2 regions of the Streptomyces sp. NPDC001056 genome follow, and region 1 is predicted to be linked to the other one. Evidence: predicted binding sites of a transcription regulator. Region 1 holds the regulator's gene; the other holds the start of a gene.
What was found. Region 1 encodes HrcA, which represses chaperone genes, less so after heat shock. Its sites were predicted from a motif close to TTNGCACTCNGNNNNNCNGAGTGCNAA; they were not measured.
Positions count from the first base shown of each region.

Region 2: groL (chaperonin GroEL) is a predicted target of HrcA. The motif match lies at 2,819-2,845, and genes of this name have one in related genera.

Region 1 covers NZ_JBSFLI010000050.1:5,027-20,228, forward strand. Annotated here, with positions in the region: gene ACWDD7_RS34760 (carbohydrate kinase family protein) at 1-592, opposite strand, end outside; gene ACWDD7_RS34765 (adenosine deaminase) at 865-1,854, opposite strand; gene ACWDD7_RS34770 (ribonuclease Z) at 1,875-2,780, opposite strand; gene ACWDD7_RS34775 (histidine triad nucleotide-binding protein) at 2,787-3,140, opposite strand; gene ACWDD7_RS34780 (S41 family peptidase) at 3,220-6,390, opposite strand; gene ACWDD7_RS34785 (hypothetical protein) at 6,499-7,032, opposite strand; gene ACWDD7_RS34790 (VOC family protein) at 7,193-7,585, opposite strand; gene ACWDD7_RS34795 (16S rRNA (uracil(1498)-N(3))-methyltransferase) at 7,605-8,351, opposite strand; gene ACWDD7_RS34800 (nitronate monooxygenase) at 8,348-9,436, opposite strand; gene dnaJ (molecular chaperone DnaJ) at 9,560-10,696, opposite strand; gene hrcA (heat-inducible transcriptional repressor HrcA) at 10,697-11,713, opposite strand; gene ACWDD7_RS34815 (MBL fold metallo-hydrolase) at 11,876-12,598, shown strand; gene ACWDD7_RS34820 (DUF3097 domain-containing protein) at 12,633-13,493, shown strand; gene hemW (radical SAM family heme chaperone HemW) at 13,494-14,726, opposite strand; gene ACWDD7_RS34830 (SpoIIE family protein phosphatase) at 15,043-15,202, opposite strand, start outside.
Region 2 covers NZ_JBSFLI010000003.1:147,926-163,127, forward strand. Annotated here, with positions in the region: gene ACWDD7_RS05425 (glucosyl-3-phosphoglycerate synthase) at 1-167, opposite strand, end outside; SAM riboswitch class I at 310-481, shown strand; gene thrC (threonine synthase) at 500-1,783, shown strand; gene ACWDD7_RS05435 (MoaD/ThiS family protein) at 1,780-2,058, shown strand; gene ACWDD7_RS05440 (cold-shock protein) at 2,504-2,707, shown strand; gene groL (chaperonin GroEL) at 3,008-4,630, shown strand; gene ACWDD7_RS05450 (NADH:flavin oxidoreductase) at 4,852-5,979, shown strand; gene ACWDD7_RS05455 (hypothetical protein) at 5,984-6,565, opposite strand; gene ACWDD7_RS05460 (class I SAM-dependent methyltransferase) at 6,682-7,329, shown strand; gene ACWDD7_RS05465 (PTS transporter subunit EIIC) at 7,234-8,670, opposite strand; gene murQ (N-acetylmuramic acid 6-phosphate etherase) at 8,687-9,610, opposite strand; gene ACWDD7_RS05475 (MurR/RpiR family transcriptional regulator) at 9,688-10,593, opposite strand; gene ACWDD7_RS05480 (hypothetical protein) at 10,650-11,033, shown strand; gene ACWDD7_RS05485 (DUF4031 domain-containing protein) at 11,041-11,319, shown strand; gene ACWDD7_RS05490 (GNAT family N-acetyltransferase) at 11,327-12,397, opposite strand; gene ACWDD7_RS05495 (HD domain-containing protein) at 12,424-13,068, opposite strand; gene ACWDD7_RS05500 (copper homeostasis protein CutC) at 13,203-13,940, shown strand; gene ACWDD7_RS05505 (SPFH domain-containing protein) at 13,956-15,140, opposite strand; gene ACWDD7_RS05510 (hypothetical protein) at 15,154-15,202, opposite strand, start outside.

The sequences.
Region 1 (15,202 bases):
CGTCCCAGCCGACGTCGGCGAAGATCCGTGTCCCCTCGCGCGCCGCCTGGGCGATCCAGGGAGCGCTGCGGCCGGGCGTGAGGGAGGCGACCGCGGCCCGGGCGCGGGGCGGGCAGTCGGGGGCCGGCTCCTCCGGCGGCGGCTCGTGCCCGTGCGAGACCATCGTCCGCTCGCCCTCGTACGCCATGGACACCGTCACCGGCGAGTGCCACCCGGGCACCGTCCGCGACGGCGTGAGGTCGATCCCCTCGCCCTGTTCCAGCGCGTCCCAGCAGTACTCCCCGTAGTGGTCGTCCCCGAACGCCGCCGCGAGCGAGGTCCGCAGCCCGAGCCGGGCCAGCGCGCTGGCCATGTTGGCGACCCCGCCGGGGCTGGACCCCATGCCCCGCGCCCAGGACTCCGTGCCGCGCACGGGCGCCGAGTCGAGGCCGGTGAAGATGATGTCGAGGAAGACGGTGCCCGTGAGATAGACGTCCCAGGGCGGGTCCCCGGGCGCCCGCCGCGCGGCGAGCGGATCGACCTGGGCCCGGCGGTGCCCCGCCTGGGTGAGGTGCTCGGGTTCCTCTCCGGTGAGGGTGTGCGACGAGGTCACGGTGCGCTCCCTGGTGTGCGGGTCTGGCCAGTGTGCACCACGGCGGCCATCGCGCACGGGCATACGGCCGGGTCCGCGAACGGGAAAGAGCCCCGTCCCGCGCATCGCGGGACGGGGCTCACCTTGAGCGCCGGGCAGGCCTTGCACCTGCATTTCCCCGCAGGAAGCGGGGCGTCTTTCCTTGGACCACCAACGCACTGTCCGGCTACCGGAGTTCCGGCGGCCTCGACATGATCAAGCATAGCCCATGCCGAGGCTCTGTCCGAACACGCTCAGAACGCGTACGCGTCCACCTCGGCCAGGTACCGGGCGCGGCGCTCCTCGTCGTCCTCCAGGAAGGAGGCGACGAAGGAGTTGCGGGCCAGCTCGCGCAGCCGCTCCTCGGTCAGCCCGAGGCTCTCGCGCACGGCCTGGAAGTTGTCGTCGGCGTACCCGCCGAAGTAGGCCGGGTCGTCGGAGTTGACGGTGCACAGCAGCCCGGCGTCCAGCATGGCCGGCAGCGGGTGGTCGGCCAGGGTGTCCACCGTGCGCAGCCGGACGTTGGACAGCGGGCACAGGGTGAGCGGGATCCGCTCCCGTACCAGCCGCTCGACCAGCGCGGGGTCCTCCATGCAGCGCAGCCCGTGGTCGACGCGCTCGACGCCGAGCAGGTCCAGGGCCTCGGTGATGTACTCCGGCGGCCCCTCCTCGCCGGCGTGCGCCACCCGGCGCAGCCCGAGTGCGGCGGCGGCCTCGTACACCTCGCGGAACTTCACCGGCGGGTGCCCGACCTCGGCGGAGTCGAGGCCGATGCCGGTGATCCGGTCCAGGTAGGGGCGCGCGGCCTCCAGGGTCTCCAGCGCGGAGTCGGCGGACTCGTCGCGCAGGAAGCACATGATGAGCTTCGTGGAGATGCCGTGGTTCTCCTCGCTGCGGCCGAGCGCCCGCCACAGCCCCTCCACGACGGTGCCCATGTCCAGGCCCCGGGCCAGGTGGGCCTGCGGGTCGAAGAAGATCTCCGCGTGCCGCACGCCCTGGGCCGCGGCACGGGCCAGATAGGCGTCGGCCAGGTCCTCGAAGTCCCGCTCGGTGCGCAGGACGGCCATCAGCTCGTAGTACAGGTCCAGGAAGGACTGGAGGTCCTCGAACCGGTACGCCTCGCGCAGTTCGTCCGTGTCGGCGTAGCGCAGCTTCACGCCGTTGCGGGCGGCCAGTTCGAAGGCGAGGTCGGGCTCCAGGGTGCCTTCGATGTGGAGGTGCAGTTCTGCTTTGGGGAGGGGCATCAAAGCATCGTACGGCGCATTCACCGACGTTTCGGAACCGGCACTCGCTGAAGGTCGTACGCCACCGTCAGCTCACCCCCGAAGCCGGCGGCCCGCGCCTGCCGCTCGAATTCCTCCGGCTCGGAGTACCGCTGGCTGAAGTGGGTGAGCACGAGGTGCCGTACCCCCGCGTCCCTCGCCACCGCGCCCGCCTGTGCGGCCGTCAAGTGGCCGTGCTCCACGGCGAGTTCCCGGTCCTCGTCCAGGAAGGTGGACTCGATGACGAGCAGGTCGCAGCCCTCCGCGAGCGCGTGGACACCCTCGCAGAGCCGGGTGTCCATGACGAACGCGAACCGCTGTCCGCGCCGTACCTCGCTGACCTCCTCCAGCGTCACGTCCCCGAGCCGCCCCTCGCGCTGGAGCACGCCCACGTCCGGGCCCTCGATCCCGTGCGCGGCGAGCCGCTCGGGCAGCATCCGGCGGCCGTCCGGCTCGGTGAGCCGGTAGCCGTACGACTCCACCGGGTGCGACAGCCTGCGGGCCTCCAGGGTGTACGACGGCGTCACCGCGAGGGTGCCGTCGGCGGCCACCGGCGCCTCGGTGACGCCCACGGTCTCCCGGTACGCGGTGGCGTACCGCAGCCGGTCGAAGAAGCGCTGCCCGGAGGCCGGGTAGTGCGCGGTGACCCGGTGCGGCACCTGGTCCAGGTTGATCCGCTGGACGATCCCGGCGAGGCCGAGGCAGTGGTCGCCGTGGAAGTGGGTGACGCACAGGCGGTTCAGGTCGTGCGCGGCGAGCCCGGCGCGCAGCATCTGGCGCTGGGTGCCCTCGCCGGGGTCGAAGAGGATGCCCTCGCCGTCCCAGCGCAGCAGGTAGCCGTTCTGGTTGCGGTGCCGGGTCGGGACCTGGCTGGCGGTGCCCAGCACCACGAGTTCACGGACGGACACGGCGGCCTATCCGGGCGGCCATTCGAGGCCACGGCCGCCGAGCACGTGCCCGTGGGCGTGCCAGACGGTCTGGCCCGCGCCGGTTCCGGTGTTGAAGACGACGCGGTAGCTGTCGAGCTTCTCCTCGTCGGCCACGGCCTGGGTCTCGCGCAGCAGGTCCGCCGCGATCTGCGGGGCGCCGGCGGCGAGCGCGGCGACGTCCCGGTAGTGGACCTTGGGGATCACCAGGATGTGCGTGGGGGCCTGGGGGTTGATGTCCCTGAAGGCGATGGTGGTGTCCGTCTCGCGGACGATCGTGGCCGGGATGTGGCCCGCGACGATTTTGCAGAACAGGCAGTCGTCCTGCGGTTCTCCAGCCATTTCGCGTGCGCTCGCTTTCGCCTGGATGCGTGTACGGGGGGCATCGTAGTCGTTCGGGTGCGGGCGGTTCGTGGGGTGTTCACCCCACTGCCCCGCGCCCCTGGAGGGGCGGCAACACCGGCGGTGTCTTCGCGGGTGCCGATTCCAGTGCCTCCAGCGCGAGCCTTATCGCCTCGTCCAGTTGGGCGTCGCGGCCCGCCGCCCAGTCCTGCGGGGTCTGTACGACCTCCACATCCGGGTCGACGCCGTGGTTCTCCATGGTCCAGCCGGGGCCGTCCAGCCACATGGCGTACTTGGGCTGGGTGACCAGGGTGCCGTCGACGAGGCGGTAGCGGCTGTCGATGCCGATGACGCCGCCCCAGGTGCGGGTGCCGACGACGGGGCCGATGCCGAGGGTCTTGACGGCGGCGTTGACGATGTCGCCGTCGGAGCCGGAGAACTCGTTGGCGACGGCGACGACGGGGCCGCGCGGGGCGTGTTGGGGGTAGCTGAAGGGGCGCCGGCCGCGGGGGAGGTCCCAGCCGATGATGCGGCGGGCCAGTTTCTCCACGACGAGCTGGGAGGTGTGGCCGCCGCGGTTCTCGCGCACGTCCACGATCAGGCCCTCGCGGGCGACCTCGACGCGCAGGTCGCGGTGGATCTGGGCCCAGCCCGGGGCCTGCATGTCGGGGACGTGGAGGTAGCCGAGGCGGCCGCCGGAGCGCTCGTGGACATGGGCGCGGCGGTCGGCGACCCAGGCGTGGTAGCGCAGGGGTTCCTCGTCGGCGAGCGGGACGACCACGACGTGCCGGGGGTCGCCGCCGGCCGCGGGCGAGACGGTGAGTTCGACGGGGCGTCCGGCCGTGCCGGTGAGCAGGGGGCCGGGGCCGGTCACCGGGTCGACGGGGTGGCCGGAGACGGCGAGGATCGCGTCCCCGGGGCGGACGGCGACGCCGGGCGCGGCGAGCGGGCTGCGGGCGTCCGGGTCCGAGGTCTCCGAGGGCAGGATGCGGTCGACGCGCCAACCGCCGTCCTCGTGGCGGGAGATGTCGGCGCCGAGCAGGCCCTGGCGGGGGCCGCCGCCGTAGCCGCCGGGGGGGATGACGTAGGCGTGCGAGGTACCGAGTTCGCCGTGCACCTCCCACAGCAGGTCCACGAGGTCGTCGTGGGTGGCGAGGCGGTCGAGGACGGGGCGGTAGCGGTCGAGGACGCCGTCCCAGTCGATGCCGCCGAGGTCGGGGCGCCAGAAGTTGTCGCGCATGAGGCGGCCGGTCTCGTCGTACATCTGCCGCCACTCGGCGGCGGGGTCGACGGTCTGCCGGATGCGGCCGAGGTCGACGGTGATGTTGGAGTCGCTGTCCTCGTCGGCGGAGGCGCGCCGGTCGCTGGGTACGACCTTGAGCTTGCCGTCGGTCCACAGCAGGACCCGCTTGCCGTCGCCGCTGACCTCGAAGTGGTCGGCGTCGGCGGAGAGGTGCTCCAGGCGCTGCTGGGCGAGGTCGTAGCGCTCCAGCTCGGTGCTGGGTTCGGCCTCGTCGGGGGTGGCGCGGGTGGTGCCGAGCACACCGCGCAGCGGGTGCCGCAGCCACAGGACGCCGTCCTTGGCCGCGCGCAGGTTGGCGTAGCGGGCGGCCTCGACCGGGAAGGGCACGATGCGGTCGGCGAGCCCGTCGAGGTCGATCCGGGTGGTGGGCACGCCCTCGCTGTCGGGGGTCTCCTCCTTGTCGGAGGTCTCGAACGGGCGGCCGTGGCGCTGGGGCCCGAACGGGGAGGGGGTGGTCGCGGCGAGCGTGATCAGGTAGGGGCGGGTGCCCTCCACGAAGGCCAGGTCGAAGACGTGTTCGTCGTAGACCGGGTCGAAGGAGCGGTTGGAGAGGAAGGCGAGGTGCTTGCCGTCGAGGGTGAAGGCGGGCGCGTGGTCCTGGAAGCGCAGCGGGGTGGCCTCGCTGACGGTCAGGTCGGTGGTGTGGGCGAGACGCAACTGGCACAGCGGGCGGGGGCCGGGGTGGGTCCAGGCGAGCCAGGCGGAGTCGGGCGAGAAGGTGAGGTCGCGGACGTCGCCGTCCTCGCTGTGGTCGACCTCGCGGACCTCGCCGGTCTCCCGCTCGACCAGCAGCAGCCGGCCGTCGTGGGCGGCGACGGCGGCGCGGCTGCCGTCGGGGGCCATGGCGAGTTCCAGGACCCGGCCGAGGCGTCCGGCGGCGAGCCGGCGCGGGGTGGCGCCGAGGGCGGGGCCGGTGGCGGGGGCGAACTCCAGGGCGTCCTCGCCCTCGGCGTCGGTGACCCAGACGACCCATTCCTCGCCGTCGGCGCGGAAGGTGCGGGGCAGCCGGGTGCGGACGCCGGGTTCGGCGGCGAGGGCGCGGACCGGGCCGGAGCGGTGGGTGACCCAGTGGACGGTGCCGCGCAGGCCGACGGCGCTGCCGCGGGCGGTGTGGTCGGGGGCGGCCGAGCCGAACCAGCGGGAGGCGTTCACCTGGAAGGGCTGGAGGTCGACGCGGGGGCCGCCGAGGCGGATGTCCAGGGGACGGGGGGCGGCGCCGTCGAGGTCGTCCAGGAGCCAGAGCCGGCCGGCGCTGGAGTAGACGACGCGGGTGCCGTCGCCGGCCGCGTGGCGGGCGTAGAAGCCGTCGAGGGGGGTGTGCCTGCGCAGGTCGGAGCCGTCGGCGCGGGAGGAGTAGAGGGCGCCGGTGCCTTCGTGGTCGGAGAGGAAGGCGATGCGGTCGCCGGCCCAGAAGGGGTACTCGATGTTCCCGTCGAGCTCCTCGTGCAGCCGGACGAACCGTCCCTCCCCCTCCCGGTCGATCCACAACTTGCCCGCGGTGCCGCCGCGGTAGCGCTTCCACCAGGCGGCCTCGCGGCCCATCGGGGCGGACAGCAGCACGGGGTGCGGGCCGTGGGCGACCTCGCCGACGGGGCCGTACGGGAGGGTGGTGGCGGGTCCGCCGTCGAGGGGGACGGCGCGGGCCCAGGTGCGGCGCAGGCTGGGCTGGCCGGTGGTGCTCAGCGCGAGGACGTGGCCCTCGGGGGTCCAGCCGCGGACCTGGGTCCTCCAACTGCCCCAGTAGGTGAGGCGTTTGGCGGGGCCGCCGTCGACGGGCGCGATGTGCACCTCGGGGGCCCCGTCGCGGGTGGAGGTCCAGGCGAGGGTGGTGCCGTCGGGCGAGATGCGGGGATGGTTCACCGGGACGTTGTCGGCACTGGCCCGCCAGGCGCGGCCTCCGTCGAGGGGAGCCAGCCACACGTCGTCCTCGGCGACGAATGTCACCAAGTCGCCGTGCAGGTGCGGGAATCGGAGGTAGCCGGAGGTTCCTGTCGAAGCGCCCTGAGTCACCCCGTCACCTTACGCAGTGGCCGCCGTGCGCGTGCCCATTTTCGATCACTTGCCCTGCACGGGCAGGCAGGCGGGGTCGTTCGGGCACCAGACGGTCCGGGTGACGGTGACCGTCACCGCGGGCCGCGGGCCGACGGTCGCAGGGCCGGGCGGGCGGTACGTCGGTCCCGACGCGGCGTCGCAGTCGCCGAGCCCGCTGACGTGGAACACCTGCTTCCCCCCGACCCTGGCCCGCAGGTCCCCCCGCACACAGGCCCCGCTCACGGCCCGCGTCACCTCGCCGTTGACGGTGATCTTCCGCCGGTCCCGGGTCTCCCCCTGGCAGTCGACGGAGACGACGGCGGTCTCCCCCGGCGAGGGCGTCGCCCCGGTCCCGCCGCCCGAGTCACCGGTGCAGTTGAGCCAGCCGACGTCCACATGCGCCTGCTCCAGCCGGGCGGTGGCGGTCGTCCCGGTGGTGTAGGCGACGCTCGCCGACCCGAGCACATCCGGCTGACACGCCACGAGGGCCCCACCGGCCACGACGACGATCCCGGCGACGACGATCACCCGCGGCCGAATCCACATGAATGCCCCCATGCACGGCAGCGTGCCACCGCGCGGGGACGGACGGAAGCCCGCGTACGGCCACTCACCCGTTCGGAGTGCGTCGACGCCGACCCGGTGCGCGGCGAACGCAGGGTGCGGCGGCTCGCGTTGCCGGGACCGTCCACCGGTGGACGGTCCGGCACCGGCCTCCTCAGCCCCGCAGCAGCAGCCACTCCTGGAGTTCCACCAGGTTGCCCTCGGGGTCCTTGAGGTGGGCGACGCGCATGCGCTCGGTCAGGGGGGCGGGGGGTCGCAGGAGGGTGGCGCCGCGGGAGGTGATGGCGGCGCAGTAGGCGTCGAGGTCGTCGACGCGCAGGACGACCAGGGAGCGGTGGCCGTTGACGAGGGTGGCGAGTTCGGGGAGGAGTTCGGCCATCATGGCGCGGTCCTGGAGGGCGATGCCCGCGGAACCGGTGTGGGGGCTGAACTTCTCGTAGGGGCCCTCGGTCGCGCCGGACTGCGGCTTCAGGCCGAGGACGTCGGCGTAGAAGCGGTAGCAGGCGGCGAAGTCGGTGACGAGGAGCCGTACTTGGGCGAGTTCCATGGTGTCCCCCGGACGGTGTTCAGGACCAGCGGCCGGTGCGGCCCAGGAGGAGGGCCGCGGCGGCGGTGCCGGCGGTGGATGTACGCAGCACACTAGGCCCGAGGACGTACGCCTTCGCGCCCGCCTCCTCGAAGAGCGCCAACTCGTCGCGGGAGACGCCCCCTTCGGGCCCCACGACCAGTACGATCTCGCCCTCGGCGGGGAGTTCGGCCGTGGCCAGCGGCTCGCTGGCGTGCTCGAAGTCGGAGTGCAGCACCCCGGCGAAGTCGGCCTCGGCCAGAAGCGCCGCCACCTGCTTGGTGGTCGCCGCCTCCGCGACCTCCGGGAAACGCACCCGCCGCGACTGCTTGCCGGCCTCGCGCGCCGTGGCCCGCCACTTGCCGAGCGCCTTCAGACCCCGCTCACCCCTCCACTGCGTGATGCAGCGCGCGGCCTGCCACGGCACGATCGCGTCGACGCCGACCTCGGTCATCGTCTCGACGGCCAGCTCCCCCCGGTCCCCCTTGGGCAGCGCCTGCACCACCGTGATCCGGGGCCGCGGCGCGGGCTCCTCGGACACCTCCGGCATCCGTACGACCAGCCGGTCCTTGCCCTCGATGCCGAGCACCTCGCACACCGCGTAGCGCCCCGCGCCGTCGGTGAGCACGACCTCCTCGCCGGCCTCCAGGCGCTTGACCGACACCGCGTGCCGGCCCTCGGGACCGTCCAGGACATAGCGGTCGCCGTCCGGGGTGAAGTCCGGTACGACGAAGACGGGCGCGGTCATCGCTGTCCACCACCGATCACGGGACGCACGGCCAACTGGGCGCGGGCCTCGGCGAGTTCGGCCGCCAGCACCTCCACCAGCCGCCCGGCGGGCAGTTCCCGGGCCAGCCGGTGGCCCTGGCCCGCCCACAGCGCCATGCCCTGGGCGTCCCCGGCCTTGGCGGCGGCCTTGCGCAGTGGCGAGGTGAGGTGGTTGATCTCCGGGTAGGCGGCGGGCGCGTACGGCCCGTGCTCGCGCAGGAAGCGGTTGACCAGGGCGCGCGCCGGGCGGCCGGTGAACGCGCGGGTGGTCTCGGTGCGCGCGAACAGGGGGTTGGTCAGGGCCTGCTTGTGCACCTCGGGCGCACCGGACTCGGGGGTGGCGAGGAAGGCGGTGCCCAGCTGGGCCGCGCTCGCGCCCGCCGCGAGGACGGCGGCGATCTGGGCGCCGCGCATGATGCCGCCGGCGGCGACGACCGGGAGGCGGACGGCCTCGCGGATCTGCGTGATCAGGGACAGCAGGCCGATGCCGGTGCCGTCGTTCTCCGCGATGTCCCGGTGCGTGCCCTGGTGGCCGCCGGCCTCCACGCCCTGGGCGATCACGGCGTCCGCCCCGGCCCGCTCCACCGCGACGGCCTCCTCGGCGGTGGTGGCGGTGACCAGCGTGACGGTCCCGGCCCGCCGCAGCCGCTCCAGCGCCTCCCGGCTCGGCACGCCGAAGTGGAAGGAGACCGCGGGCACCGGGTCGTCCAGGAGCACCGCGAGCTTGGCGTCGTAGCCGTCGTCCCGGCCGCTGTCCGGATCGCCCAGCTCGGTCTCGTACCAGGCGGCCTCGCCGGCCAGCTGGTGGGCGTAGACCTCGACCGCGCCGCTCTCCGCGTACTCCGGCTGCGGCATGAACACATTGACGCCGAAGGGGCGGTCGGTGAGGCTCCGCAGCCGCTTGATCTCCTGGTACATGCCGTCGGCCGTCTTGTACCCGGCGGCCAGGAACCCGAGCCCGCCGGCCTCGCCCACGGCCGCGGCCAGCTCCGGGACGGAGACGCCGCCGGCCATGGGGGCCTGCACGATCGGGTGACGGAGAAGATCGGTCAGCGCGGAGGACATGACCGCATGGTGTCACGTCCCCCGAACAAGTCCGAATCGGGTGCCGGTCTCGGCATATACCGCGCGCACCTGCGCTTCTCGGCAGGTGACCGGGGCCGGGGGGCAGGGCCCCCGGCTCACCCATCAGCGTCCGTTGAACGCGTCCTTCAGCCGCGAGAACAGCCCCTGCTGACCCGGCTGGAACTGACCCTGCGGCCGCTCCTCGCCCCGCAGCTTCGCCAGCTCGCGCAGCAGTCGCTCCTGCTCCGGGTCCAGCTTCGTCGGCGTCTGCACCTCGACGTGCACGATCAGGTCGCCCCGGCCGCCGCCCCGCAGGTGCGTGACGCCCCGGCCGTGCAGCGGGATCGACTGCCCGGACTGCGTGCCCGGCCGGATGTCGACCTCCTCAAGACCGTCCAGCGTCTCCAGCGGCACCTTCGTGCCGAGCGCCGCCGCGGTCATCGGGATCGTCACCGTGCAGTGCAGGTCGTCGCCGCGGCGCTGGAACGTGGAGTGCGGCAGCTCGTGGATCTCGACGTACAGGTCACCGGCCGGACCGCCACCGGGCCCGACCTCGCCCTCACCGGCGAGCTGGATCCGCGTGCCGTTGTCGACACCGGCCGGGATCTTCACGGTCAGCGTGCGACGCGAGCGGACCCGCCCGTCCCCGGCGCACTCCGGGCACGGCGTGGGGACCACGGTCCCGAAGCCCTGGCACTGGGGGCACGGCCGCGAGGTCATGACCTGGCCCAGGAAGGACCGGGTGACCTGCGAGACCTCACCGCGGCCGCGGCACATGTCACACGTCTGCGCCGACGTGCCGGGCGCCGCGCCCTCGCCGTTGCAGGTGTTGCAGACGACCGCCGTGTCGACCTGGATGTCCTTGGTCGTCCCGAAGGCCGCCTCGTCCAGCTCGACCTCGATCCGGATCATCGCGTCCTGGCCGCGCCGGGTGCGCGAGCGCGGCCCGCGCTGCGACGCCGTACCGAAGAACGCGTCCATGATGTCGGAGAAGTTGCCGAAGCCACCGGCCCCGAAGCCGCCCGCGCCGGCGCCGCCGGACTGCGAGAGGGGGTCCCCGCCGAGGTCGTAGACCTGCTTCTTCTGCGGGTCCGACAGCACCTCGTAAGCGGCGTTGATCTCCTTGAACCGCTCCTGGGTCTTCGGGTCGGGGTTGACGTCCGGGTGCAGCTCGCGCGCGAGCCGCCGGAACGCCTTCTTGATCTCATCCTGCGACGCGTCGCGGCGCACGCCGAGAACGGCGTAGTAGTCCGTGGCCACTTACGACTCCGCCAGGATCTGTCCGACGTACCGTGCCACTGCGCGTACCGCTCCCATCGTTCCCGGGTAGTCCATGCGGGTCGGTCCGACCACGCCGAGCTTGGCAACCGCCTCGCCGCCCGAACCGTAGCCCACCGACACCACGGAGGTTGAGTTGAGTCCTTCGTGGGCGATCTCGTGCCCGATGCGCACGGTCATGCCCGGATCCTTCGCCTCGCCGAGGAGCTTGAGGAGCACGACCTGCTCCTCAAGGGCCTCCAGGACGGGCCGGATCGTGAGGGGGAAGTCGTGTCCGAAGCGGGTGAGATTGGCGGTGCCGCCGATCATCAGCCGCTCCTCGTTCTCCTCGACCAGTGTCTCCAGAAGAGTGGAGAGCACCGTGGAGACCGTACCGCGATCCTCGTGTTCGAAGGCGTCCGGCAGGTCCTCGACCAGCTTCGGCACGTCCGCGAACCGGCGGCCCGCGACCCGGCTGTTGAGCCGCGCGCGCAGGTCCGCGAGGGACGCCTCGCCGAACGGCGCCGGGCAGTCGACCATCCGCTGCTCGACCCGGCCGGTGTCCGTGATCAGCACGAGCATCACGCGCGCGGGGGCGAGCGCGAGCAGTTCCACGTGCCGCACGGTGGACCGGGTCAGGGACGGGTACTGCACGACGGCGACCTGCCGGGTCAGCTGCGCGAGCAGCCGTACCGTACGCGCCACGACGTCGTCGAGGTCGACGGCGCCGTCCAGGAAGTTCTGGATCGCGCGCCGCTCGGGCGCGGTCATCGGCTTGACGCCGGCGAGCTTGTCGACGAACAGCCGGTAGCCCTTGTCGGTGGGGATGCGCCCCGCGCTGGTGTGCGGCTGCGCGATGTACCCCTCGTCCTCCAGGGCCGCCATGTCGTTGCGTACGGTCGCCGGGGACACGCCGAGACTGTGCCGCTCGGTCAGGGCCTTGGACCCGACCGGCTCCTCGGTGCCGACATAGTCCTGGACGATGGCGCGCAGCACCTGAAGCCTGCGTTCACTCAGCATTCGCGCGCACCTCCAGCACGTCGTCCCCTTGTTCCCTCGGTTGTCCGCCTTGGCACTCTTCGCATGTGAGTGCCAGCGTTCCCCGGCCCAGTGTACGGCCGTGGGGTACACACAGGGCAAGGTCGGTGCCCCTGCGAGCGCTCCTGCGGTTAGCGTCGCGGTATGACGGTGACTTGGGAAGAGCACGGATGGCAGCGGCTGGCCACCGGGGTGGGGCGGTGTCGGCTGCCGGGCTGGGACTGCACGGCCGGGCTGGTCCTGGGCGCGGACGCGGCGCTCATGGTGGACGCCGGGTCGAGCCTCGCGGAGGGGGCGCGGCTGCGGTCCGCGGCCGAGGCGCTCGCCGGTGGACGTGTGACCCATCTCGCGCTGACCCATGTCCATTTCGACCATGTCTTCGGGGCCCCGGCGTTCGCGGGGGCCGCGGTGTACGCGGCGGTGGGGGCGGACGCGGTGTTCCGCCAGGGGCGCGACGAGCTGCGGCACGACGCCGTCCACCACGGGCTTCCGGCGGAGGAGGCCGAGGAGGCGGCGCTGGCCCTGGTGCCGCCGCGGCACCTGGTCTCCGGGGAGCGGACCCTGGACCTGGGTCCGGGCCGGCAGGTGCTGCTGGCCAACGTCGGTCCCGGGCACACCGCCCATGACCTGGTCGTTCTGGTGCCCGGCGATCCGGAGGTGGTGTTCTGCGGCGACCTGGTGGAGGAGTCGGGGGAGCCCCAGGCGGGCCCGGACGCCGTACCGTCGCGCTGGCCGGACGCGCTGGACCGGCTGCTGGCGCTGGGCGGCGAGGACGCGCTGTACGTGCCCGGTCACGGCGCGGTGGTCGACGCGGCGTTCGTACGACGTCAACGGGACGCGTTGGCGGCGCGTTTCGGCGTGTCATGAGCGCCGCCCCGCCGCTTCTCCTATCGTCATCCGAATGCGCCCACCCGTCTCCCACCGCCGCCCTTCCCCCGAGGGCCCTTCGGGCCCGCGCCCCCGTCCCTACTCCCCGGATCTGACTCCTCCCTGGAAGAAACCCCAGCAGGTGCCGGAGGTGCCCGCCGAGCCGGGGCTCGTCGTGGAGGAGCCCGGCACCGGGTTCTGCGGGGCGGTGATCCGCTGCGAGGCGGGCACGGTGACCCTGGAGGACCGCTTCGGCAGACACCGGGTGTTCCCGCTGGAGCCGCGCGGCTTCCTGCTGGAGGGCCGGGTGGTCACGCTCGTACGACCGGCGTCCGGCCCGGTGCGGCCCACCCGCACCGCCTCCGGCTCGGTCGCCGTCCCCGGCGCCCGCGCCCGGGTGGCCCGGGCCGGCCGCATCTACGTCGAGGGCCGGCACGACGCCGAGCTGGTCGAGAAGGTCTGGGGCGACGACCTGCGCGTCGAGGGCGTGGTCGTGGAGTACCTGGAGGGTGTGGACGACCTCTCCTCGATCGTCGCCGACTTCTCCCCCGGCCCGGACGCCCGCCTCGGCGTCCTCGTGGACCACCTCGTCCCGGGCACGAAGGAATGGCACATCGCCCGGTCGGTGACCAGCGAGCACGCCCTGGTGGTCGGCCACCCGTACATCGACGTCTGGGAAGCGGTGAAACCCGCCTCCCTGGGCATCGCGCAGTGGCCGCGGGTGCCCCGCGGCCAGGACTGGAAGACGGGCGTGTGCCGCGCCCTGGGCTGGCCCTCGGACAACACCGGCGCGGTGTGGCAGGCGATCCTGAAGCGGGTGGACTCCTACAAGGACCTGGAGCCCGAGCTGCTGGGGCGGGTGGAGGAGCTGATCGATTTCGTCACGGGCGCGTGATCAGTCCACCAGGTCCCGTACGACCGCGTCCGCGAGCAGCCGTCCCCGCAGGGTGAGGACGGCACGGCCCTCGTCGTACGGGCCGGGGTCCAGGAGGCCGTCGGACAGGGCGCGGCGGGCGGCGGCGCGGCCCTGCTCCTTCAGGAGGGACAGCGGCACGCCCTCGCGCAGGCGCAGCTCCAGGAGGACGCGTTCGACGCGGCGGTCCTCGTCGGACAGCACCTCGCGGCCGGCGCCCGGGGAGCGGCCGGAGGCGAGGGCGGAGGCGTAGGCGCCGGGGTGCTTCACGTTCCACCAGCGCACGCCGCCCACGTGGGAGTGGGCGCCGGGGCCCGCGCCCCACCAGTCGGCGCCGCGCCAGTACAGCTCGTTGTGCAGGCAGCGGCCGGCCTCGGAGGTGGCCCAGTTGGAGACCTCGTACCAGGAGAAGCCCGCGGCGGAGAGCGTCTCCTCGGCGATCAGGTAGCGGTCGGCGTGGACGTCGTCGTCGGTCATCGGGACCTCGCCCCGGCGGATCCGGCGCGCGAGCCGCGTGCCCTCCTCCACGATGAGCGCGTAGGCGCTGACGTGGTCGGGGCCCGCGCCGATCGCGGCGTCCAGGGAGGCCCGCCAGTCGTCGTCGCTCTCCCCCGGGGTGCCGTAGATCAGGTCGAGGTTCACATGGTCGAAGCCCGCCGCGCGGGCCTCCGCCACGCACGCCTCGGGCCGGCCGGGGGTGTGGGTGCGGTCGAGGATCTCCAGCACGTGCTGCCGGGCGCTCTGCATCCCGAAGGAGATCCGGTTGAAGCCGCCCTCCCGGAGCGTCGCGAGGTAGGCCGGGTCGACCGACTCCGGGTTCGCCTCCGTGGTGACCTCGGCGTCCGGCGCGAGGCCGAACTCGTCCCGGATCGCCGCCAGCATCCGTACGAGGTCCCCGGCGGCCAGCAGCGTGGGCGTACCGCCGCCGACGAACACCGTGCGCACCGGGCGCGGGTCGTCGCCGAGCACCTCGCGGGCGAGCCGCACCTCGTCGACGAGCGTCCGCGCGTAGTTGTCGCGCGAGGCCAGCACCCCGCCCGTGCCGCGCAGCTCGGTCGCGGTGTACGTGTTGAAGTCGCAGTACCCGCAGCGGGTCGCGCAGTACGGAACGTGCAGATAGAAACCGAGCGGACGCTCCCCCGCCCCGTCGAACGCGTGCGCGGGCAGCACACCGTCCTCGGGCACGGGCTCACCGTCGGGGAGTGCGGAAGGCATACGCCCATTGTCCAGCACGGGAGGGGAGGCCCGGTCACGGAGCAGCGGGACCACGGGGGCGGCCGCGCGCGGCGACCGTCGCGGGCCGCCGGGCCCCGACCCCGTTCCGCACCGGAGGGGCCGGTCTGCCGAGCGGCGGGACGACCGGAATCGCGCGGAGGCCACCCCGGCCGGTCACCCCGTGCGCGGGCCGACGTACCGCAGGAGCGCGCGGCGCCGGTCACCCGGCACCCCGCGCCAGGAAGACCCAGGAAGACCCAGGCGCGCCGGGGCGGCGGTCGGCGCGGTCGCCGGGCACCGGCGCCGCCCCGCCTCCTCACCCCGCCTGCAGCACCAGCAGGGCCAGGTCGTCCTCCGGAGGGGCCTCGCCGAAGGTGTGGACCAGGTGGCGGATCCTTTCGGCGATCTCGTCGGCGGTGAGGCCGGCGCAGGAGGCGAGGGCGGTGGCGAGGCCGTCGGCGTCGTCGAACTGGCGG
Region 2 (15,202 bases), on a different contig from region 1:
CGGATCGCCGCCACGATCTCGCCGACGGTCTCCTCCTCGTCGAGGGCGGGCAGCACCACGCTGATGGTCTGGCCGGTGCGCTGCTTGGCCGCCAGGACCTGGTGCGCCGGCCGCTCGCGCACCGACCAGGAGCGGTTGGCCATCCAGCGCTCGACTTCTTCCAGCACGGTCCCCGGCTCCTCACGCTCGTCTCGCGGTACGGACGACTATCTCAACTCTCCTGGCCTTCGGTTACAGTCTTGAACAACGCCGATGACCATCGCATGTCGGGGGTCTCGCGCGCCGACAACCGCATACACAATCGAATACCGCTCATCCAGAGGGGCAGAGGGACACGGCCCGATGAAGCCCCGGCAACCCTCCAGCCGGTTCTCGTCCTCGACCGCTTCGAAATCTCCGAACGCGTCGAGCAGCGGGGCTCCCGGCTAGGGAAGGTGCCAAATCCGTCTCACGGCGAGGTGCGTCGTGAGGAAGATGAGGAGAAAGGGCCTCGCCTCTCATGGCTGTGCAGACAGTTGCAACCTCCGGTAGTTCCACCGTCGATCTCGGCCCCGCCGCCGCCCTGAGCTGTCGCGAGTGCGGTCACCGCGTCCCGCTCGGCCCGGTCTTCGCCTGCGAGGAGTGCTTCGGCCCGCTGGAGATCGCCTACGACTTCTCCGCCTACGACACCGAAGAGCTGCGCAAGCGCATCGAGGACGGCCCCGCCAACATCTGGCGCTATGCCCCGCTGCTCCCGGTCCCGGCCGACGTGGCCGACAAGCCCAACATCAACCCCGGCTGGACCAAGCTCGTCAAGGCCGACAACCTGGCCCGCGAACTGGGCGTCACGGGCGGTCTGTACGTCAAGGACGACTCCGGCAACCCGACGCACTCCTTCAAGGACCGGGTGGTCGCCCAGGCCCTGGAGGCGGCCCGCGCCTTCGGCTTCACCACGCTGTCCTGCTCCTCCACCGGCAACCTGGCGGGTGCCGTCGGCGCCGCCGCCGCCCGCGCGGGCCTGCGCTCCTGCGTCTTCATCCCGCACGACCTGGAGCAGGGCAAGGTCGTCATGGCCGCGGTCTACGGCGGCGAACTCGTCGGCATCGAGGGCAACTACGACGACGTGAACCGCTTCTGCTCCGAGCTGATCGGCGACCCGGCCGGCGAGGGCTGGGGCTTCGTCAACGTGAACCTGCGGCCGTACTACGCCGAGGGCTCCAAGACCCTGGCGTACGAGATCTGCGAGCAGCTCGGCTGGCGGCTGCCCGACCAGCTCGTGATCCCGATCGCCTCCGGCTCCCAGCTCACCAAGATCGACAAGGGCCTCCAGGAGCTGATCAGGCTCGGGCTCGTCGAGGACAAGCCGTACAAGATCTTCGGTGCCCAGGCCGAGGGCTGCTCGCCGGTCTCCACGGCCTTCAAGGCGGGCCACGACGTCGTACGGCCCCAGAAGCCGAACACCATCGCCAAGTCCCTCGCCATCGGCAACCCGGCCGACGGGCCCTACGTCCTCGACATCGCCCGGCGCACCGGCGGCGCCGTGGAGGACGTGACGGACGAGCAGGTCGTGGCCGCGATCAAGCTGCTGGCCCGCACCGAGGGCATCTTCGCCGAGACGGCGGGCGGCGTGACGGTCGGCGTCACGAAGAAGCTCATCGAAAGCGGCGCCCTCGACCCGGCGAAGACCACGGTCGTCCTCAACACCGGCGACGGCCTGAAGACCCTCGACGCGGTGGCCGGCACCGGCCTGACCGCCACCATCCGTCCGACCCTGGACTCCTTCCGAGAGGCTGGCCTCGCATGAGCGTGACCGTTCGCATCCCCACCATTCTGCGTACCTACACCGGCGGACAGGCCGAGGTCGCGGCCGAGGGCACGACCCTCGCCGAGGTCATCGAGGACCTGGAGAAGAACCACACCGGCATCGCCGCCCGCGTCCTGGACGACCAGGGCAAGCTGCGCCGGTTCGTGAACGTCTACGTCAACGACGACGACGTGCGTTTCGAGGAGGGCCTCGCGACCGTCACCCCGGACGGCGCGGGCGTCTCCATCATTCCGGCGGTGGCCGGCGGCTGCTGACCGCGCGATCGATCATTACCTTCGGTAATGACGGTCACCGAAGGTGCATCGGATTGCCCTCTCCGTGAGAGAAGCGGAGGGGGCAATTCTGTGTGATTGAGCGCGGTAGAGTTGGGGAACGCGCCCCCGGACCACCGAGGGTAAGCCCTCGATTCTGCTCCGCGGGCCCGATTAGAAGTAGCCAAAATACCCGGGCTTTCCGCGGCTTTTGTGTCTTTTATGGGGCCCGACTTGCCCTGAAGTCGGGTGAATTCTCCCCACATTCCGGATCGTTCGCGTCCAGAATTCTCGTCCAATTGACCTGTTGCAGACGGCAGTTGGACAGATACATTCAGCCGCGGTCGACGCGTTCCGGCGCACGCCCCCGACCGATTTGGGGGGTGAGGTCTGACCCGGGTCCGCGAAGTGTGGATCTGTGCAAGGGCCAGTAATAGGGGAGTTAGGCATGGCTCAGGGCACCGTCAAGTGGTTCAACGCGGAGAAGGGGTACGGCTTCATCGCGGTCGACGGTGGTGCGGACGTCTTCGTCCACTACAGCGCCATTCAGATGGACGGCTACCGCACCCTGGAGGAGGGCCAGCGGGTCGAGTTCGAGATCTCGCAGGGCCAGAAGGGTCCGCAGGCCGACATGGTTCGCGTCGCCGTCTGAACCTCTCTCGACCGAAGGGCCCGCACCTCGCACAGGGTGCGGGCCCTTCGGCATGCCCGGGTCCGGACCGTGTTCGCCTCCGGCTGACCCGCCCGCCGGGGCCCCGAGGCGCTTGCACTCGACCATGCCGAGTGCTAATCATTGGCGTTAGCACTCTGAAGGTGAGAGTGACAAAGAAGGACCGGGTCGGTGAGGCCCGCAGGCCACGTGGGGCAAGGAACCACAGGCCGGCGAGCCGTCCGTCGCGGGCGCGGGCGCGGTCCGAAGGAATCACCCCCAGTCCTGGAGGGACCACTTCACATGGCCAAGATCATCGCGTTCGACGAGGAGGCGCGGCGCGGCCTCGAGCGCGGCATGAACCAGCTCGCGGACGCCGTCAAGGTGACGCTCGGCCCCAAGGGTCGCAACGTCGTCCTCGAGAAGAAGTGGGGCGCCCCCACGATCACCAACGATGGTGTCTCCATCGCCAAGGAGATCGAGCTCGAGGACCCGTACGAGAAGATCGGCGCCGAGCTGGTCAAGGAAGTCGCCAAGAAGACGGACGACGTCGCCGGTGACGGTACGACCACCGCGACCGTGCTCGCCCAGGCCCTGGTCAAGGAGGGCCTGCGCAACGTCGCCGCCGGTGCCAACCCGATGGCCCTGAAGCGCGGTATCGAGAAGGCCGTCGAGGCCGTCTCCGCCGCCCTGCTGGAGCAGGCGAAGGACGTCGAGACCAAGGAGCAGATCGCCTCCACCGCGTCCATCTCCGCCGCCGACACCCAGATCGGCGAGCTGATCGCCGAGGCCATGGACAAGGTCGGCAAGGAAGGCGTCATCACCGTCGAGGAGAGCAACACCTTCGGTCTGGAGCTGGAGCTCACCGAGGGCATGCGCTTCGACAAGGGCTACATCTCCGCCTACTTCGCGACCGACATGGAGCGCATGGAGGCGTCGCTCGAGGACCCGTACATCCTCATCGCGAACTCCAAGATCGGCTCCGTCAAGGACCTGCTCCCGCTCCTGGAGAAGGTCATGCAGTCGGGCAAGCCGCTGCTGATCATCGCCGAGGACGTCGAGGGCGAGGCCCTGTCGACCCTGGTCGTCAACAAGATCCGCGGCACCTTCAAGTCCGTCGCCGTCAAGGCCCCGGGCTTCGGCGACCGCCGCAAGGCCATGCTCGGCGACATCGCCATCCTCACGGGCGGCGAGGTCATCTCCGAGGAGGTCGGCCTCAAGCTGGAGAACGCGACCCTGGACCTCCTGGGCCGCGCCCGCAAGGTCGTCATCACCAAGGACGAGACCACCATCGTCGACGGTGCCGGCTCCTCCGAGCAGGTCAACGGCCGGGTGAACCAGATCCGCGCCGAGATCGAGAACAGCGACTCCGACTACGACCGCGAGAAGCTCCAGGAGCGCCTGGCCAAGCTCGCCGGCGGCGTCGCGGTCATCAAGGCCGGTGCCGCCACCGAGGTGGAGCTCAAGGAGCGCAAGCACCGCATCGAGGACGCCGTGCGCAACGCCAAGGCGGCCGTCGAGGAGGGCATCGTCGCCGGTGGTGGCGTGGCCCTGCTGCAGGCCTCCCAGGTCTTCGAGAAGCTGGAGCTCGAGGGTGACGAGGCGACCGGCGCCAACGCCGTGCGCATCGCCCTGGAGGCCCCGCTCAAGCAGATCGCCGTCAACGCCGGCCTTGAGGGCGGTGTCGTGGTGGAGAAGGTGCGCAACCTGACCCCGGGCCACGGCCTGAACGCCGCGACCGGCGAGTACGTCGACCTGGTCGCCGAGGGCATCATCGACCCGGCGAAGGTGACCCGTTCCGCGCTGCAGAACGCCGCCTCCATCGCCGCGCTGTTCCTCACCACCGAGGCCGTCATCGCCGACAAGCCGGAGAAGGCCGCCGCGGCCGCTCCGGGCGGCATGCCGGGCGGTGACATGGACTTCTGATCGACCTCCGGTCGATCGACGTCCGTACCGAGGGCGGCACCTCCTGTTCAAGGCAGGAGGTGCCGCCCTCGGGCTTTGGCGTGCGCCCCGGACGTGTCCGGGGTCACAGACGACGGCTTCCGGGCGGGGAATGCTGACCTCGGTACGGCGGCTTACTTAAGCGTCTACAACAATGCGCACTCACATACCGCTGGGTTAGCAGTCTTCTGAGGAGCCCCCACGTGACCGTCGACACGCCCGCCACCTCCCGCGCGGCCCGGGTACTCTCCCGCCCCATCGCGCTCAACGGCCTCACCGTCCCCAACCGGATCGTGATGGCGCCGATGACCCGCATGTTCTCCCCGGGCGGCATCCCCGGCGAGGACGTGCGCTCGTACTACGCCCGCCGCGCCGCCGCGGGCGTCGGCCTGATCGTCACCGAGGGCACGTACGTCGGCCACGAGTCGGCCGGCCAGAGCGACCGGGTGCCGCGGTTCCACGGCGAGGAGCAGCTGGCGGGCTGGGCGAAGGTCGCAGAGGACGTGCACAAGGCCGGCGGCACGATCGTCCCGCAGCTGTGGCACATCGGCATGGTCCGCAAGGACGGCGACGCCCCCTTCCCGGACGCCCCCGCGATGGGCCCCTCCGGCCTGGTCACCGCGGGCGCCGAGCCCACCGGCAAGGCCATGACGCAGAAGGACCTCGACGACGTCATCGCCGCGTTCGCCCAGGCGGCCGCGGACGCCGAGCGCATCGGCTTCGACGGCGTGGAGATCCACGGCGCCCACGGCTACCTCGTCGACCAGTTCCTGTGGGAGGGCACCAACCGCCGCAGCGACGCCTACGGCGGCGACCCGGTGGCCCGCGCCAGGTTCGCCGCGGAGATCGTCGCGGCGGTCCGCGAGCGCGTCTCGGCCACCTTCCCCGTCCTCTTCCGCTACTCGCAGTGGAAGCAGCAGGACTACACCGCCCGGCTCGCCGAGACCCCCCAGGAGCTGGAGGCGATCCTCGCCCCGCTCGCCGCGGCCGGCGTCGACGTCTTCCACGCCTCCACCCGCCGCTACTGGCTGCCCGAGTTCGAGGGCTCCGACCTCAACCTCGCGGGCTGGACGAAGAAGCTCACGGGCAAGCAGACCATCACGGTCGGCTCGGTCGGCCTCGACGGCGACTTCACCGGCGCTTTCGTCGGCGAGGGCTCCCCGGTCCAGGGCATCGACAACCTGCTCGACCGCCTGGAGGCCGACGAGTTCGACATGGTCGCGGTCGGGCGCGCGCTGCTCCAGGACCCCGAGTGGGCGGCGAAGGTGCTCGGCGGCCGCGTCGACGAGCTGGCGCCGTACGACGCGGCGTCGATGAAGACGCTGAGCTGAGGCCTCAGATACCGCCGATGGTGCCGTTCAGCGGCTCGATGTCGACGCGCACCGGGGTGCCCCAGACGCGGAGCACCTCGTAGTCGGTGAACTCGTGCACGAGCCGGTACGCCATCGCCGGCCGTGCGCCGCGCCGCTGGGCGGCGAGGTAGGCCTCGGCCTCCCGGCGGTCCCGGCGCGGGGTCCCGCACAGCTGCCACTCCTGCCCGTTCCACAGCTCCGGCAGCCAGCGCTGCTGGGGTTGCGGGCGGTCGCCCCGGACGCCGTACCGCGAGGGCGCGGCGGCGACCGGCTCCGCCGGGCTCGGCCGGCCCTGGTACTCCGAGCGGCGGGCGGTCCGGCGCCGGGTCTCGCACAGCAGGCACAGATCGGGCGCGCTCTCGTCCACCGGGCCGTGCGGATGCTCCGCGCAGCGGGTCGCGGGGGCGTTCGTCCCGACGCTCTCCTCCAGCAGATCCAGCGCTCTGCGCAGATCCGCCCTGATCTCCCGCAGCCGCCCCTCCGGCGTGTCGGCGGCCAACGCCTCCCCGTGCTCCCCGAGCAACCGAAGCGCTCGCCCCAGGGCGGTCAGCTGGGCGTGATTCATGGTGGTGGGTTCCGGTCGTCGGCGAATTCCTTGTTCCCCAGTGTCCACGATGCCGCCGCGGAGCCGAGGCGGCTTCACGGGTGCTCCCCAAGGGGAGGCTGTGGTGGACTGCGTCCATGATGACGCCATCGGCACGTCTGCTGGACGCCCTCCAGCGCTTCAACGCGTCCCATCCCTGGGACCACAACGCCCACTACCACCCGTGGCTGCTCCGGCAGTTGCCCCGCCGGTTCGGGCGGGCCCTGGACGTCGGATGCGGCTCGGGGGATCTCGTACGCCTGCTCGCGCGCCGGGCCGAGCGGGTGGACGGCATCGACGCCGACCCGGAGATCCTGGAGCGGGCACGGGAGGCCACCGGCTCCACGGCGCGCGTCACGTACACCCTCGGCGCCGCCCCCGGCGAACTGCCGCCCGGCCCCTACGACGTCATCACCTGTGTCGCCGTACTGCACCACCTCCCCTTCGCCGAGACCCTCACCCGGTTCCGGGCGGAGCTGGCGCCCGGGGGGACGCTGGTCGTCGTGGGGTGCGCCCGGGACGAGGACGTGCGCGGGGTGCTCTCCGTGCCGCTCAACGCGCTGGCCGGCTGGGTGAAGAACCGGGGGCGGACCGCCGCACGGCGGCCCGTGAGCATGACCGCGCCCACCCGGCGACCGGAGATGGACTTCTCAGAGATCGCCGGGGAGGCGCGTCGGCTGTTGCCCGGGGTCCGGCTGCGGCGCGGGTTCTTCTGGCGGTACACCCTGGTCTGGCGCGCGTCGTGAGAGGGCGAGGTACGTCGTCAGGAAGCCGACCAGGTAGCCCGCGAGGAGGCCGCCCGCGTAGATCGCGACGGTGACCGCCGGGCCGCGGTTGCCGGACAGCAGGGGGAAGAGCGCCCAGCCCGAGGGGCCGATCGCCGTCGCGCCGACCTTGGTGCCGAGCATCGCGAAGGAGCCGATGAAGGCGCCGCCGGCCGCGCCGCCCGCGCAGGCCGTCAGGAAGGGGCGGCCGAGCGGAAGGGAGACGCCGTAGACCAGGGGTTCGCCGATGCCGAGGAGGCCGGCGGGCAGGGCCGAGCGGATCGTCGTACGCAAAGAGGTGTGGTGGCGGAGGCGGAGGTACACCGCCAGGGCCGCGCCCACCTGGCCCGCCCCCGCCATGGACAGCAGCGGGAGCAGGACGGTGTAGCCCTGCTGCTGGATCAGCGTGGCGTGGACGGGGATCAGGGCTTGGTGGAGGCCCAGCACGACCAGGGGGAGGAAGAGGCCGCCCAGGAGGAGGCCGGCCGGCGCGCCCGTCGTGGCCAGGAGCCGGTTCGCGGCCGTGCCGATCGCCGTGGCCACCGCGCCCGCCGTGTACATCAGGCCGTAGAGCGTGACCAGGCCGGGCACGAGGACGGTCACCGCCGGGGTGAGCAGGACGTCGAGGGCGTCGGGGACGCGGCCCCGGCAGAACCTCTCCACCCGGGTGGCCAGGAACGCCGCCGCCAGGGCGCCGAGCACCCCGCCCTGGCCGGGGGCGAGGTGCACCCCGAAGGCCGTCACCTTCGCCACGCCCGGGTACACGACCACCGCGGCCACCGCCGCGCCCAGCACCGGCGTACCGCCGAACTCCTGCGCCGTGTGGTAGCCGACGAACACCGCGAGCAGCGCCATGAAGGCCGACGCCACCGTGGTGAGCGCGGGGGTCAGGCCGGGGAGCCAACCGGCGTTCTGGAGCACGCCGTTGACGCCCGCGAGGATGCCGCAGCCGATCAGGGCGGGGATGAGCGGGACGAAGACGTTCGCGACCCGGCGCAGGGCGGTTCTGAAGGGGGTGGCGTCGCGGCGGCGCAGCCCCTCCTCCAGGGCCGTTTCGGACGGGGCCTGCCGTACCGCCCGCGCCCGCACCTCCGCCGTCACCGCCTCCACCACCCCCGGCCCCAGCACGATCTGCCACGCGTCCCCGTCCTCCACCACTCCCAGCACCCCCGGCACCGCCCGCAGCCCCGCCCCGTCCGCCGCGCCGGGGTCCGCGAGGGACAGCCGCAGCCGGGTCATGCAGTGGGTCGCGGAGGTGACGTTGGCCGGGCCGCCGACGTGGGCGAGGACGGCGGTCGCGGTGGAGGCGGGGTCCGTGTGCACCCCCCGAGCGTGCGCGTCAGCCGGTCGCGCGGGCGAGCGCGGCGCGCAGACGGCCGCCGGAGTCCTCCAGAAGGCGGGCGGCCGTCGGGCCGTCGACCTCGGCCAGCAGGACGAGGATCGCCCTCTTCACCTCGCCCCCCGACTCGGTCAGCGCCCGCTCGATCTCCGCGTCGCCCGCGCCGGTGGCCAGCGCCACGATCCGCCGGGAGCGCGCCCGCAGCTTGGCGTTGGAGGCGCGCACGTCGACCATCAGGTTCCCGTAGGTCTTGCCGAGCCGGATCATCGTGATGGTCGACAGCATGTTGAGGACGAGCTTCTGCGCGGTGCCCGCCTTGAGCCGGGTCGAGCCGGTGATCAGTTCGGGGCCGACGACGATCTCGATGCCGTGCTCGGCGGCGGCCGCCAGCGCGCTGTGCTCGTTGCAGGCGAGCCCGATGGTCAGGGCGCCCTGCGCGCGGGCGTGCTCGACCGCGCCGACGGCGTACGGGGTGCGGCCCGACGCGGAGACGCCGACCACCGTGTCCTCGGGGGTGAGCTTGAGCGCGTCGAGGTCGGCGCGGGCCAGCTCGCCGGAGTCCTCCGCGCCCTCCACGGAGGAGACCATCGCCTCGGGGCCGCCCGCGATCAGGCCGACGACCTGGGCGGGATCGGTGTTGAAGGTGGGCGGGCACTCGGAGGCGTCCAGGACGCCGAGGCGCCCGGCGGTGCCCGCGCCGGCGTAGATCAGGCGTCCGCCGCGGGTCATCCGCGCGGCCACCGCGTCGATGGCGGCGCAGATGTGGGGGAGCTGTCCGGCGACGGCGCCGGGCACGCCCGCGTCCTCGCCGTTCATCAGTCTGGCGATGTCGAGGGTGGGCAGGCGGTCGATGTCGGCGAGTTCGGGTCGGAAGGCCTCGGTGGTCAGCGAGGCCAGCTGGCTGCGCAGGTCATGGGAGGTCATGGGAGCGGCTCTCTCGGTCTCGAATGCCGGTTGGTGTTCCCCCGGTGCCGGTGCTCACCCGACGTCGACGCCGGTGCTCACCTGGATTTGCTGCGGTGCCGGTGCGCCAGCGCCTCGTACGACGCGGCCAGCGAGGGCGCCGCCGTCTCGTACGTGCGCTGGGCCACTCCCACGAACAGGCAGTCCACCACGAGCAGTTGGCTGGTCCGCGAGGACATCGCGGCCGGCCGCAGCTCGGTCTCCCGTGAGGTGGACGTGGTCAGTACGTGGTCGGCGTACTGGGTGACCGGTGAGTCGGGGCGGCCGGTGATGGCCACCGTGGTCGCCCCGTGCTCGAAGGCGACCCGCAACGGCTCGATGACGTCCCCCGTCGAGCCGGAGTGGGTGATCGCGATCGCCACGTCGCCCGAGCGGAGCTGGACGGCGTTGGTCACGGCGAGGTGCGGATCGCTGTGCGCGTGCGCTATGAGCCCTATGCGCAGCAGCTTCTGGGTGAGGTCCTGGGCGACGAGCCCGGACGCCCCTATGCCGTACACATCGGTGCGGCGGGCGCCGGCGAGCGCGGTGACGGCCGCGCCGAGCTGGCCGGTGTCGAGTCCGGCGGCGGTGTCGGCGAGGGTCTGCTGCTCCTCGTAGGCCAGTTTGGCGACGACATCGGCGATCGGGTCGTCCACGGCGATGTCGGTGGTGATGGCGGGCGCCCGCCCGGACTGCTGCTGGGCGGCCAGGCCCGCGAGGGCGAGCCGCAGGTCCCGGTAGCCGGGGTAGCCGAGCAGCCGCGCGGTGCGCACGACCGTGGCCTCGCTGGTGCCGGTCAGTTCGGCGAGGCCGGTGACCGTGAGGGCGGCGCAGCCGGCCGGGTCGTTCGCCACGGCCTCGGCGACGCGCTGCATGGACCGGGTCATCGACGGAGCGAGGGTGCGCACCTTGGCGGCGAGCGAGCCCACCGGACTGCCGAAACTTTCCTTCACGTCCTGGGTCACCTCTGAAAGATATTTTCGGTTCGGTGTCCGGGTCAAGAGTGCGCACAATGGGTTGTATGGAGCCCATCACCCCCCTTGAACAGGCCCTGCACGCGGCCCGCGCCCTGGTCCTCGCCGATCTGGTCGCGGGCCGTGTGGCGGAGGCGGACGTGGTCTCGCTGGTCGAGGACTCCGTGGCGCAGCGGCGCTGGTGGGTGGAGCAGTGGCCGGACGGCATGCGCTACGTGGCCGGACTGGTCGCACAGGACGTCCAGGACGCGCTGCTCGAACGGTACGGTCGCTGGCCGCTGTGCCCGGTCTGCGGCTCCGGCGACCCGCACGCGCTGGACGTGGAGCCGGAACTGGGCCCCGACCCGCACTGGGTCTGCCACCAGGCGGGCGTGAAGGTCGCGGCGGTCGGCTCGCTGGGCTCCGCCGTCGGCGGGGCGCCGTCCTCGTGAGGCGCCCGTGACGGTGTACATCGACCCGCCCACCTGGTCGGGTCACGGCCGCCTGTGGTCGCACCTGGTGAGCGATGTGTCGTACGACGAACTGCGGCTGTTCGCGGACGGGTTGGGGGTGCCCCGGCGGGCCTTCGAGCGCGATCACTACGACCTTCCGTCGCACCGGTACGGCGACGCGGTGGCGGCCGGTGCGGTGGAGGTCAGCAGCCGCGAAGTGGTGCGGCTGCTGCGGGAGTCGGGACTGCGGCGGCCCAAGGGGCTGGTGCGGCGGGGGATTTCCTAGGCGCGTGTCAGGAGCGCAGCTCGTACGCCACGAGCCGGTCGTCGATCGCGCCGACCGGGTCGAACCCGGCGCGGGTGAGGACCGCCTGGGAGGCGGTGTTGGCCGCCTGCGCCCTCGCGTGCACGGTCCGTACGTCGTCGCGGGCCAGCGCCCACCGGGCCAGCGCGCGCAGTGCCTCCGTGGCGTAGCCCCGGCCGCGGGCGGCCGCGCAGACGTTGTAGCCGATCTCCACGCGCCCGTCCTCGTCCGGGGTGCCGTGGAAGCCCAGGGCGCCGACCGCGCGGTCGTCCTCCGCGCGGACGAGGGCGAAGGTGGTGAACTCGGGCCGGTGGACGCCCGCTTCGTAGGCCGTCAGCAGCATCCTGGCGGCGTCCCGTGTGCCCTGCTCGGGGCCGCCCTCGATCCAGTCGAAGCCGCCGTCGCCGTCGAGGACGAGATCGCGGGCGGCGGCCGGGCGGACGCCGGTGAGGACGAGGCGTTCGGTGGGCAGGACGAGGTTGTTGTGCCAGCGCCACTCGGTGACCGGGGCCCGGCCGTGCAGCTCGCCCCGGCCGGTCGCCCACAGCAGGGTCGACCAGGGCTCGGGGCCGGGCCGCACGTGCGGGAAGATCGTGGCCAGGACGGAATCGGCGAGTTCGGCGGACGGCTCGTAGGGGAGACCGAGGCCCTCGGCCATGTCGTGGGTGTGCAGCAGGACTTCGGCCACGCCCATCGCGGCGAAGCCCACGCGGTCGGCGCTGCGGAACGGGTAGGGGTGGAAGGCCCGGACACCGGGCGGGGCGGTGGCCACGGCGGCGGCGAGCAGCGCGCCGGTGGCCTCGACGACCTGGAGCAGCCCCGCGTTGTCGGTGCCCTCGTCCGGCTTCAGGGCGAAGGGCACATAGGCGTCCTGGGCGCGCCCGGCCAGATTGGCGGCATACGCGACGAGGTCGTCGGCGACGTGCACGGCGGTGGTGTGGCAGTCCCACTCCACCCGCCCGGCGCGTACGCTCCGCCAGTCCCGGTCAATCGCCTTGCGCAGTACGGCCAGGCACCCCGCCACGGCCTCGGTCACATGATCCCCGCTCATCGGTCGCATGGGCGCACCCTAGGCCGGGGACGCCCTCACGGCGACAGCATTTCCAGCTCGGCGGCGAGGTTGTAGCGGGCCGTGGCCTCCCAGTGCTCCCGGCCGTAGGGGGTGTGGAACAGCCTCGGCAGGGCGGCGAGTTGGCGCAGGACGGCGCAGCGGCCCTGCCGGAAGGCGTCGTTCGGGACGAAGTGGTACTCCTCGCGCACCTCGGCGGTGTAGGCGGCGTACGCCGACGGGGGCGCCGCCAGGATCGCGAGGTCCGCGTCGCACAGCACCCGGCCGTCGCGGTCGTCGTCGGCCGGATCGTGCGTGACGGTCAGCCGGACGAGCCGGGCCACCTCCCGGGTCTTCGCCTCCGGCACCCCGGCCTCGGGCAGCGCGCGCTCGGCCAGCCGTGCCGAGCGCTCCTCGTTCTCGGAACGCTCCGGGAGGTAGACGGCGTCGTGGAACCAGGCGGCCAGGCGTACGACGTCCGGGTCGGCCGCGTACTCCTGGAGCGCGTCGACGTGGTCGAGCACGGCGGTGAGGTGGGCCAGGGTGTGGTAGCGGCGCTGGGGTTCCCGCCAGCGGGCGAGGAGGTCGTCCGCGTAGGGGGCGGGGTCCGGGCCGCCCTCGGGGGAGCGGGCGGCGTCCAGGGCGCGGGCGAAGCGGAGGCGGAGGGCGTCGAGGTCGGCCATGGGCCCATTCTCGCGTGGCGCCCGTCCGGCGGGGCACCGGCGCGGGCCGGCGGCGTACTGGCGCCCGCCCGGCGGCGTACCCTTAAATTGGACTAGACCTCTATTGGATCTCTGGCCGCGACGAATGGGGTGCCATGAGCAAGCGTGCAGTCCTGGAGGTGATCGCCCTCGACGTCGAGGACGCGGTCGCCGCCCAGGCGGGAGGCGCGGACCGCCTGGAGCTGGTCACCGAGATGGCCGCCGACGGGCTCACCCCGTCCGCCGCCACCGTCGCCGGCATCCGTGCCGCCGTCGACATCGACCTGCGCGTGATGCTGCGCCTCGCGGACGGGTTCGCGGCCGGTGACGTGGCGCGGCTGCTCCGGGTGGCGCAGGAGATGCGGGAGGCGGGCGCCGACCAGTTCGTGCTGGGGTTCCTCGACGCGGACGGCGGGGTGGACCTGGCCGCCGTGGAGCGGGTGGCCGACGCGCTGGAGGGCTGCCGGTGGACCTTCCACCGCGCCATCGACCGGGCCGCCGACCGGGACGTCCTGCGCAAGCAGCTCGCGGGCCTGCCCGGCCTCGACACGTACCTCACCGCGGGCGCCGCCACCGGCGTGGACGAGGGGGCGCCGACCCTGCTGGCCGAGTCCGCCCGCCGCGGTGAACCGGGCTACGGCCCGACCATCCTCGTCGGCGGCGGTCTCCGCCTCGACCACGTCCCGCCCCTGCTCGCCGCCGGCCTCGACGCCTTCCACATCGGCGGCGCGGCCCGCCCGCAGGGCTGGCACGGGCCGGTGTCGGAGGGCGCGGTCAAGGAGTGGCGGAGGGTGCTGGACGGCGCGGCCGGCTGGTCCCGGGGTCCCTGCGGCACGTGCGAGCCGTCGCGGTGACGCGCGGGGTGGCCGCTAGTCGACGTCCACCGGGCCGTCGTCCGACTTCTTCTCGCGGCGGGCGTCGAGCTGGAGCAGGCCGTTGCCCCGGGCCCCCTCGGAGCGGTTGCCGTCCGACTCCTGGCCGCTGAGGTTCTGGCGGACCGAGTCGAGGATCGTCAGGCCCTGGGAGACCAGGCCGGCCGCGATCTCGCCGAGGCCGTCCGCGCCGTTCAGGACGTTGACGTTGGCGCCGGCCAGACCGCCGGCCGCCTCCTTCACGATCTGCGGCAGCTGGTCGATCAGCATCCGGTCCAGCGCGACACGGTCGTACGACGCCGCTGCCTCGGCCTGGATCTTCATCCGCTGGGCCTCGGCCGCCGCGAGGATTTTGACCCGCTCGGCCTCCGCCTCGGCCGGCCTCACGACCTCGGCCACCAGCTGCTGCTGCCGCAGCAGCGCCTGGCGCTGGGCCAACTCGGTCTGCGCGTCCAGCACTTCCTGCTGCGCGTGCGCCTGCGCCAGCGGACCGGCCTGCGCGGCCTGCGCCTGCGCCCGGTCCACCTCGGCCGAGTACTCGGCCTTGACGACGGCGGTCTGCCGGGCGTACTCCGCCTGCCGGCGCGCCGCCTCCTGCTCGGCCTCCACCGCGGCCTGCGTGGCCTGCGCCTGCGCGATCTGCGCCTGGCGCCGGATGGCCGCCTTGTGCGGGGCGGACATCGCCTCGATGTAACCGGTGTCGCCGTCGTCGATCGACTGGATCTGCAGCGAGTCCACGATCAGGCCGATCTTGGCCATCTCCATCTTGGAGGTGTCCAGCACCTCGGCGGCCAGCTTCTGCCGCTCGGTGACGATCTCCTCGACGGTCATCGAGCCGATGATGGCGCGCAGGTGGCCGGCGAAGATCCGGCCGGTGAGCACCGACATCTGGTCCTGGTCGGAGAGGAAGCGCTGACCGGCGTTGATGATGCTCTCGTGGTCGTTGCCGACCTTGAAGGCGATGACGGCACGCACGTGCAGGGCGATGCCCTGCTTGGTCACGCAGGTCTCGGTCACCTCCGACTCGCACATCGCCAGCGAGAGGAAGCGGGTCTTGCGGAAGAACGGGACCACGAACTTGCCGTGGCCCGTCACCACTCGGAACGGCGCGCCCCCCAGTCCCCGTCGTCCGCCCGAGATCAACATCGCCTCGTCCGGCGCGGGTACGCGGTATCCGAACATCTTCTCGTACTCCTCAGCAGGCGTCGGCGGCGTCGCCGCCGAGCGCGTCCAATGGATCTGCC